DNA from 2 places in the Sporosarcina sp. FSL K6-3508 genome. Region 2 is predicted to be linked to the other one. Evidence: predicted binding sites of a transcription regulator. Region 2 holds the regulator's gene; the other holds the start of a gene.
What was found. Region 2 encodes NrdR, which represses ribonucleotide reductase genes. Its sites were predicted from a motif close to AACACNATATATNGTGTT; they were not measured.

Region 1: the regulator NrdR is predicted to act here: its motif matches at 3,500-3,517, upstream of MKX97_RS07965 (vitamin B12-dependent ribonucleotide reductase).

What each region holds. Positions count from the first base shown of each region.
Region 1 is NZ_CP152016.1:1,643,025-1,648,317, forward strand. It holds gene gcvPB (aminomethyl-transferring glycine dehydrogenase subunit GcvPB) at 1-641, shown strand, start outside; gene MKX97_RS07950 (ATP-binding protein) at 695-1,960, opposite strand; gene MKX97_RS07955 (rhodanese-like domain-containing protein) at 2,022-2,399, opposite strand; gene MKX97_RS07960 (biotin/lipoate A/B protein ligase family protein) at 2,547-3,380, shown strand; gene MKX97_RS07965 (vitamin B12-dependent ribonucleotide reductase) at 3,543-5,293, shown strand, end outside.
Region 2 is NZ_CP152016.1:2,113,081-2,118,373, reverse strand. It holds gene coaE (dephospho-CoA kinase) at 2-601, shown strand; gene MKX97_RS10400 (glyceraldehyde-3-phosphate dehydrogenase) at 790-1,812, shown strand; gene nrdR (transcriptional regulator NrdR) at 1,930-2,397, shown strand; gene MKX97_RS10390 (helicase DnaB) at 2,431-3,792, shown strand; gene dnaI (primosomal protein DnaI) at 3,793-4,734, shown strand; T-box leader at 4,922-5,148, shown strand; gene thrS (threonine--tRNA ligase) at 5,196-5,293, shown strand, end outside.

The DNA.
Region 1 (5,293 bases), 470 kb from region 2:
TTACGGGTCCACACGGCGGCGGTGGCCCAGGTTCTGGTCCAGTTGGCGTAACGGAGGAATTGGCCGCGTTCATGCCGAAACCGATTATTGCGAAGAAAGAAGATCGTTATGTTCTTGATTATGATGTACCGCAGTCAATCGGCCGCGTGAAACCATACTACGGTAACTTCGGTATTTATTTACGCGCTTACACATATATCCGTACGATGGGTCCGGATGGCTTGAAAGCCGTGACGGAATACGCTGTGTTGAATGCCAACTATATGATGCGTCGTCTGGAGCCTTATTTCGATTTGCCGTATACACAACATTGTAAACACGAATTTGTGTTGTCGGGTCGTCGTCAAAAGAAATTAGGCGTGCGCACGCTCGATATGGCGAAACGCCTCCTGGATTTCGGTTACCATCCGCCAACGATTTATTTCCCGTTGAACGTTGAAGAGGGTATGATGATCGAGCCGACGGAAACAGAGTCTAAGGAGACACTGGATGCGTTTATTGAGGCAATGATTCAAATTGCGAAAGAGGTAGAAGAGAACCCTGAAATCGTCCAGGAAGCACCGCATACGACAGTAATTGGCCGCTTGGATGAAACAAAGGCAGCTCGCAAGCCGGTATTGCGTTACACGAAGGAAGCTTAACCAATAAGAAAAGGAGAGACGGAATGACTCGTCTCTCCTTTTTTACGCGAACATTAGAATCCGATAGAAGAATCGGTATCCCAATCATTTCGAGTGGCTTGCCTATGTTGTTTTTGTAGTTGCCGGATGCGTTCATCGTAAATAATAATGCCTTCGTAATGGTAGGTTAGAGCAATCGACATATACAATTCATTTAATTGAGAAATCGATAAGCCTTTTGTTTTTTTAGCGATTTCATTCGTTGCGTTGTCATTTAATAGTTTCTTACGATCAAGTTTTTCGATATATTGTTTGCGTACATCTTCAATAGGAGAGACGATTTCATACGTACTATCGAAGCGTCCTGCCCGATTGATTAAAGCAGGGTCAATCCGTTCGGGGTAGTTCGTCGTGCCAATGATGAATAAGCCGTCTCTGACGTGCACACCGTCTAATATATTCAAAAAAGTACTTCGCATATGTTCAGGCATGGAGTCAATATCCTCAATAACGAGAATTGCAGGCGCCAGCCGTTCCACTGTAGAAAACACTTCCTGTACGGAATGACTGCCTGTGAATTCCGTGATTTGCCAATAAACAACAGGTGCGTCGGTCGTTCCGGTAATCGAGCGAACAAGTGTCGTTTTGCCGTTACCCGGAGAGCCATAGAGCAAAATCCCCCGTTTATACGGCAATCCGTATTCTTTGAAAAATGCACCGTCGTCATGGAAAAATTCATCGATTGAGCGGTAAAGCTCGTTTTTTAAATGCTCATCCAATAATACGTCGCTTCGTTCAATTTGTTCTCCTAAGCCGTAAGTTTTCTTTTCGATTCCTTCTTCCGTGTCGACTAAATACGTGATATTCGTCTTCATCGACTCGCGTTGCAGATTATTCAATTCTTCAATAAAGTTCTTCACATGCTCTGCCGACGGAGCAAAGACCGTATGTTCCGACCATGTAGAACCAGTGGCGACATAGTAGCTAATATTAGCTATTGCTATTTGATGGTCAGGAAAAAAGATCAACTGATTGTCAATTGTTTCAGCGCTTTGCAAGGCAAAACCACTTGTAGATCCATCTTGCTGAATCTTTTCTGTGGGCAGTGTCTCATAAATGTGGCAAAGTGATTGATAGGGCAATTTTTTACGATGAATCAGTTCAGGGAGCATCGTCTCTGTATACGAAGCGAATTCATCTACTTGAACAATCCGCCAACCCGCAGCGGAGTGCTTGTTAAGTTTATTTATAATGGCCTGGATGATGACGCTGTAATTTTGGTAATGAGGCAATTTTTCATAGTGGTCCGAGCTGAGAGAGATTAAAAATTCCTGTTTCATCGATTGTGTAATTCTCCTTTAGAAATAGTAAATCCTCCCGGTTAAGGAGGATCTAGTATTATTATTTTGTTTTGATCTTGCCTGTCCACTGCTTGAACCCGCCACGTAGTTGATAGATTTCCGTACAACCTTTTTTCTTAAGGAATAAAGCTGCGCGGCCTGTACGGCTAGTGTTTTGGTCGTAAAGATAAATCGGCTTATCAGGACGTATTTCTCTATAGCGCTGGGTGAACTGAGTGAATGGAATATTTCGTGCACCTAAAATATGTCCAGCGTCGAAATCTTTTGGTTCACGGATGTCAATCAATTGTGCTTTTCGGTATCCTTGAATGAATTCTTCCTGTGTTAAAGTGGTAAGAGCTTTTCCCACCCGAACATATGTAATAACGAAATAAAGAATGATCGCGAGCACAACGGCTCCTAAAATATAATACGTCAAAAAACTTCCCCCTTTTATCAATATCTCTAGTATAAAGATTTTCTAGCATCAGTTCAATCGGAATGATAAAATGTAATGCGTTATTGTTTTTTTCGTTCACGATTTCATATAGCATAAATGCAGTACGATAGACGAAGGAGAATGAATATGACAAAAGCAGTTTGGCATTATGTGGATTCGGGTAAGTGTACACCTTCTTTCAATATGGCGCTGGATGAAGCGCTTCTTGACTTACATAGCCGCGGGGAAATCGGACCGGTTCTGCGTTTTTATGAATGGTCTCCCGCAACATTATCCATCGGTTATTTTCAGCGTATAGAAAAAGATATCGATATGGAAAAGGTAAAAGAACTGGAGTTGGGCTTTGTCCGCAGACCGACGGGTGGCAGAGGCGTTCTGCATGAGCATGAATTGACTTACAGTGTGATTGTCAGTGAGCACTATAAAGGAATGCCGGAATCCGTCACAGAAGCATATCGTGTGATCTCAGGCGGTCTGCTCCAAGGCTTCCGCAACTTAGGTTTGCAGGCGGAGTTCTCCATTCCGGATAAAGACGTGACGGACCAATTAAGGAACCCTAAGAGTGGGGTTTGCTTCGATGCGCCAAGTTGGTATGAATTAGTGGTGGAAGGAAAAAAAGTCGCGGGCAGTGCGCAGACACGTCAAAAAGGAGTGATTCTCCAACACGGTGCCATACTGATGAGTCTAGATGTAGACAAGCTGACGTCTATTTTTAAATATTCATCTCCGGAGTTGAAGGAACGTGTGCGCAGAACATTGCCAGACCGGGCAATTGCAATTGATCGGCTGACAGATCGAGACATCACAGTCGATGAATGCAAAGTGGCCTTTTCACAAGGCTTTGAAAAGGCACTGGATATTTCATTGGAGCCACTCGAACTAACGGAAGAACAAATGGCATTGGTGCGTCAAATTGAGAATGAAAAATATGCCAATGATGACTGGAATTACAAAAAGTAAAGTTAGTTCTTTTGCTTTATTTTTTTAAAGGAAGGTTGTTGTATCAATCTTTTTAAACTCGAATAAAAAATTTGTGGATTGACAAAGTTTCAAGATATAGTAGATTAGGGAATAGAAAGAACACAACATGTTGTGTTCTATGAAGTCGAAGGAGGATGTTATATGGTTACGGTTTCGAAACAAGGCGAGCCATTTCTGGACAAAAAGCAGTTAAATGAGGACATTTCACAATTTCATCAAGTGCACCCGATCACTGAGGATATGAAACTGACGCATAGCGGGGTGTCGCGTCTCGTGATGATCGATCGCTATTCATTTAAAGACACTGAAAAAAAGACGTTGAAGGTAGGAGACTTTGTTGTCTTGACAGTTAGGGAAGATCCGAAATTCCCTGCACGCGGATTGGGATATATTACAAAGTTGGACAAGGCAGAAGGGAAGGCGGAAATTTGGATCGAAGAAGAATACCGCTCTTCCATTGACGATCCTGAGGAACAACACAAAGGAATCATCTCGCGGCCGTTAGATGTGCTAGAGAAACCTCTTGAAGTGTATTACGAACAAATCGCAAAACGGAATGCGACAGGCTTAGCTACTGTAGAGAAAACAGCGGACAGAAGAACGCAATCGTATGAGATGTTCTACGAGCAGTTGAAATCATTAAATTATGTTCCAGCTGGACGAGTTCTGTACGGAGCAGGTTCGGAAACGGATGTTACATTCTTCAATTGTTACGTCATGCCTTTCGTTCCGGATTCTCGTGAAGGAATTTCAGATCACCGCAAGCAAGTGATGGAAATCATGAGTCGTGGCGGCGGTGTAGGAACGAATGGTTCGACATTGCGACCGCGCAACACACTGGCACGCGGAGTGAACGGAAGATCTTCTGGTTCTGTTTCGTGGCTGGACGATATTGCGAAATTGACACATCTTGTTGAGCAGGGTGGATCAAGACGAGGAGCACAAATGATTATGTTAGCTAACTGGCACCCTGACATTTGTGAATTTATCATCTCCAAGATGCAGAATCCGCGAATTTTGCGTTATTTGATCGAAAACACGGAAGACGAGTTAATTCAGAAACTCGCGAATGAAAAATTGAATTTCAAACCATTGACACCGCAAGAAGAAGCGATGTATCAAGGTATCACGAATTATAAGCAAATTCCTGGCCAAGGCGGCTTCAACGATGCAATCATTCGCGATGCAGAGCTGAAATTGCAGGATGGCGGAACATTTACAGTTCATAATCCGGAATTTTTAACAGGTGCGAATATTTCCGTTACATTAACGGATGATTTCATGAAAGCAGTGGAGGAAGACGGCGATTACGATCTTCGTTTCCCGGCAGTTGAAAATTATTCACCTGAAGAAATGGCGCATTACAACGAACAATGGCACGAAGTCGGTGATGTGCGCGAATGGGAAAGACTTGGTCACGAAGTCCGCGTGTACCGTACGATCAAAGCCCGCGCATTATGGGATCTTATCAATATTTGCGCAACATATTCTGCGGAACCGGGAATTTTCTTTATTGATAATGCGAATGACGAAACGAATGCGAAAGCGTATGGACAGCAAGTTGTAGCGACGAACCCGTGTGGTGAACAACCACTTGCACCATATTCTGTCTGTAATTTGGCAGCTGTCAACCTTGCTGAGATGGCAGATAAAGAAACGAAGACAGTGAACTTCGAGAAATTAAAAGAAACCGTTCGAATCGGTGTGCGCATGCAAGATAACGTCATCGATGCAACCCCGTATTTCTTAGAAGAAAATAAAGTACAAGCCCTTGGCGAACGCCGAGTAGGACTGGGCGTCATGGGACTCGCAGATCTTCACATCTATTGCGAAAAAGAATACGGATCGCCTGAAGGCAATCAATTGGTGGATGAAGTATTTGAAGCGATTGC
Region 2 (5,293 bases):
AGTGATCATTGGACTGACAGGTAGTATCGCCAGCGGTAAAAGCACAGTGGCCAACATGCTGCGTGAAAAAGGTTACCCTATTGTCGACGCAGACGTCATCGCCCGCCAAGTAGTTGAACCAGGAAGTCCTCTTTTGAATGAAATTCAACATGCATTTGGCAGTGATGTTATTCAAAAAGACGGATCACTCAATCGCGAAGAACTAGGTGCACTAATTTTTCATGATGAAAATAAACGCGTCCAGTTAAACGAACTCATGCACCCGGCAATTAGAGGGGAAATGGTAAGCCAGAAGGAACAATATCTGCAGCAAGGCTATCAAACTGTCATTATGGACATCCCATTGCTTTTTGAAAGCAAATTGCATTCCTATGTAGAAAAGATTCTAGTCGTCTCTGTCACTAAAGAACTGCAAAAACAGCGTCTAATCGCACGTAATGAATTGTCAGAACAAGAGGCAGATGCACGAATTGCCTCCCAGCTCGACATGGATATCAAAGAATCAGGTGCCGACGCAGTCATCCATAATAATGCCACGATAGAAGAAACTGAAAAACAGTTAGAAAAAATACTAGCTGACTGGCAAGCGACGCCATTATAAGGAGTACCCGACGGTACCGCATAATATCCGTAGTTCGTTCGTGTTTGTAAGTAGTATTTCTTTCGTATATTTAGAAAATTTATTTTTTAAAATAAACATCTAATAGTGTTGGCTAAATCGTAATATGTGTTATACTAATTAACGATAAAAGATAATAAGTATAACATACATGCAGGAGGATCCCTTTCATGACTACTACAATTGCGATTAACGGACTCGGCCGTATTGGACGGATGGTATTCCGTCAAATCATCAAGGAAGAAGATGTTAATTTAGTTGCCGTAAACGCGACATATCCAGCAGAAACGATTGCTCACCTATTAAAATATGATTCCACTCACGGTGTGTTTGACGGTGACATTCAAACTGAAGAAAATGCCATCATTGTAGACGGCAAACGTGTACAACTCATTTCTGAACGCGACCCATCAAAGCTGCCGTGGAAAGAACTCGGTGTTGACATCGTGATCGAATCAACAGGTGTATTTAATTCGCGTGAAAAAGCAGCACTTCACTTAGGGTCTGGAGCAAAGAAAGTAATCTTGACGGCTCCTGGTAAAAATGAAGATGTCACAGTAGTACTTGGTGTTAACGATGACAAACTGGACGTTGAAAAACATAGCGTTATTTCGAATGCCAGCTGTACGACCAACTGTTTGGCGCCAGTAGCAAAAGTATTGAACGATGAATTTGGTATTGTGAATGGCTTAATGACAACGGTACATGCTTACACGAATGACCAGAAAAACTTGGATAATCCACATAAAGATTTACGTCGTGCTCGTTCTTGCGGCGAGTCAATTATCCCAACTTCAACTGGAGCAGCGAAAGCATTATCTTTAGTCCTCCCTGAACTTGAAGGGAAAATTCATGGCTTGGCATTACGTATTCCAACACCAAACGTATCACTTGTAGACTTAGTTGTAGACGTAGAAAAAGATGTGACTGTTGAAGAAGTGAATAATGCATTTCTAAAAGCAGCAAATGGGCCATTGAAAGGTATCATGCGTTTCACGACGGAACCGCTTGTTTCTATCGACTTCAACACGACAACAGAATCTGCAACGATTGACGGTCTTTCCACGATGGTAATGGGGGGGCGTAAGATAAAAGTACTTGCTTGGTATGACAATGAGTGGGGCTATTCAGCACGCGTAGTCCAATTAACTAAAAAAGTAGCAGCTGCTTTGAACAATAAAGTAATTTTATAATGGCAGAGCGAACACTTCACCATAATCGGTGAAGTGTTTTTCATTACCCTTCTGTTGTTGTACCGGCAGTTTCTGTTATAATGAAAGGTACCAATTAAAAATGCGGAGGAACCGACTATGTTATGTCCAGCTTGCCATTACAATGGAACACGCGTTATCGATTCGCGTCCGGCAGAAGAAAATCGCTCAATTCGTAGAAGACGTGAATGCGAAAAATGTAGTTATCGTTTCACGACTTTTGAAAAAGTAGAACATACCCCGCTCATTGTCGTCAAAAAAGACGCAACGCGCGAGGAGTTCAGCAGTGAAAAATTGCTTAGAGGTTTAATTCGTGCCTGTGAAAAGCGAGCCGTCCCTATAGAAAAATTGAAAGGTATTGTTATCTCGATTGAAAAAGAGCTGCGAAGTGCAGGGATCGTAGAAATAGACTCCGATCAAGTAGGTGAAATGGTGATGGAACGGTTGATTGACGTAGACGAAGTTGCATACGTCCGCTTCGCTTCTGTTTATCGGCAATACAAAGATATCACCGTGTTCATAGATGAATTACAGCATTTACAAAGCAGGAAAGACCAACAAGAGTAAATCGTTTAACCAGAGGAGGAGGAGATTGTCATAATGCTTTATACAGAACTACAGCCTGTCGATTCCTTCCAAGTAAAACTAGCGCATCCTTTTTCCGTTTATGACCGGCAGATGATCACTTTGTTTTATCAGCCACTCATCGGTTCAGAGGCTGTCAGTTTGTTTTTGACACTTTGGACGGATGCTGAAAATATGGAGGCCCAAGAGCATACTCATTACTATTTAATGAATATCTTATCATTCCCACTTCAAAGAATTTTTGAAGCGAGAATTTCATTAGAGGCGATTGGATTGCTTCGGACTTATAAAAAAACAGATGAGATGGAGAACCGCTCTTTTCTATACGAGTTACTGCCGCCGCTAGACGCGCCTTCTTTCTTTCACGATCCGTTATTATCCACTTTTTTATTCAGTAAAATAGGTGAACAGCCATATCGCCAACTACGCAGCCGGTTTCTTCAAGAATCAATCAATGAAGAAATGTATCAAGACATTTCCCGTACTTTTTTAGACGTATTTCAGCCTGCAAGAGGGGATCAGGCTATGGAGTTAACATATGGCTTGGAGTTTCAAGGGAAAACAGTTGCCCCTGGAATCCCTTTTTATATGTCAGATTTCAACTTCGAGTTATTTTATAGCGGACTGTCTGAACAAATGATTCCGAAGTCTTCACTTCGCAGTATTTCCCAGGAAATGATAGCAAAACTTTCTTTTTTATATACATTGACGCCTTTGGATATGCAAAAAGTTGTGATGATTGCAATGGACGAAAACCATCAAGTTACAGAGGAGCGGGCGCGAAAAGCCGCCGCTGAATTTTATAAGATGAACCGCTCGAAAGTGCCGCCTCGTTTAAAGAAAGCATTCGCTTTACCGGTAAATGATGAGCCAATGCCAGAAGACTTGAGTCGGGAAGAAGAGTTGGTTTATTATTTAGAAAATATTTCTACAATTGATATGCTAAGGCAGATTACTGACAAAGAACCATTATCAGTCGATATTAATTTAGCAGAAGAACTTATTCTGACTCACGAGTTTCCAATTGGTGTTGTAAATGCGTTGTTCCAATACATCATGTTGCGTAACGATATGAAAATTACGAAAGGCTTTGCAGAACGCATTGCCTCTCATTGGGCAAGTAAAAAAGTAGAGGATGTCAAGACAGCGCTTGAGCTTGCACGAAAAGAACATGATAAATATATGAAGTGGCTAAAAGAAGGAAAACAGCCGAATACAGGTACACGAAAACCAATTCGAGAAGAGAAAGTGCCTGAATGGTTTGCCAAACGTACCAATAAATCGAAAAAAGCAGAAACGCCTTCTGATTTTAACGTAGAGGAAGAACGACGGAAATTAATGAAGGAACTGGGGATTCAAGAAACAGAGGTGAAATAATTGGAACGAATCGGAGATGCTATGAAGCGGGTGGTCAATGCTCCTTCATTGGCTGCAAAATACGAGGAACTTCGGCAAGAAGTGCTAGAAGACATTGCTGTCCAGCAATTCATCAGTGAACATTCAGACGAAATCAATACAGAAGTAGTGAATCGCAGTTTAGGGAAACTGTATGAGTTCTCAACCGCCTCGCATGCTTGTGAACGCTGTCCAAACCTAGAAGGCTGCGTCAATGTCATGAAAGGATTCGAACCCAAACTGGTAATCGCACAGCGTCTCATCGACCTGGACTACGTCGTCTGTCCGACCAAGCAACTTGACGATGAACGTCGAAATGTATCGAAAATGGTCAATAGCATGTATATGCCAAAAGATGTGATGGAAGCTCGACTGTCAAATGTCGATTTTAAAACTGAAGACAGCCGTGTCCAAATCATGCGGGCTGCGAAGAATTTTTTGAACACCATTGACTCCACAGGTGAGATTCCTGAACGCGGTTTGTATTTGTATGGAGATTATGGAGTTGGGAAGTCCTTCATATTAGGCGCTTTGGCGAATGAACTGGCAACACGTAAAATTCAAACAGTTGTTGTATACGTCCCAGAGTTTTTACGTGAAATGAAGCAATCTATCCAAAACCAGACATTGGATGAAAAAGTGGAATTCGTCAAAAAAGCTCCGATATTAATGTTGGATGATATCGGTGCTGAAACGATGTCAAGCTGGACCAGAGATGAAGTGCTCGGTACCATCTTGCAATATCGAATGGCCGAAAAATTGCCTGTCTTCTTCACATCCAATTTCGATTACGATGTGCTCGAACATCATTTGACCACATCTCAGCGCGGTGAAAAGGAACCGATGAAAGCAGGCCGGCTCATGGAAAGAATTCGCATGGTCAGCACTCCGCTCAAACTGGGCGGTAAAAACTGGCGGGATTGATGTTATATAATGTTTTTTATTAAGGCTTAAAGCGTCCCGTCTGCAGCATAAATCTCGTGTCGCCGCTAAACTTTACTTATGCCATTTCATCGGATTTTGGTTATGAAATTAAGGAAATAAGAAAATAAACTTGCAATTCCGCTCAGACTTTTTTATACTATTACTCAGTTCAATATAAATAATTTGTCAAAATGCATCGAAGAGGACAACAGTTACTTTTTCACCTTTCAGAGAGCAGGGGCATGGCTGAAACCCTTGCAGGCAGGAAAAATAATTTACCACCTCCAAGCAGCATCAGTGAATATAGTAGCTGATGACGGTAACGGCCCGTTAGCCGATCGAAAGCTTCATCTATTCGCAAATGCGAACAGAAGGAAGAAGGGTGGAACCACGAGCTCAAGCCTCGTCCCTTTAGGGATGAGGCTTTTTTGTGTTCAAAAAAAGAAAGGGAGTATGGCAAAATGGCAGAAAACATTCATTTAACTTTTCCGGATGGAGCAGTAAAGGAATTTGAAAATGGAACAACAACAGAAGATGTTGCGGGGTCTATCAGTCCTGG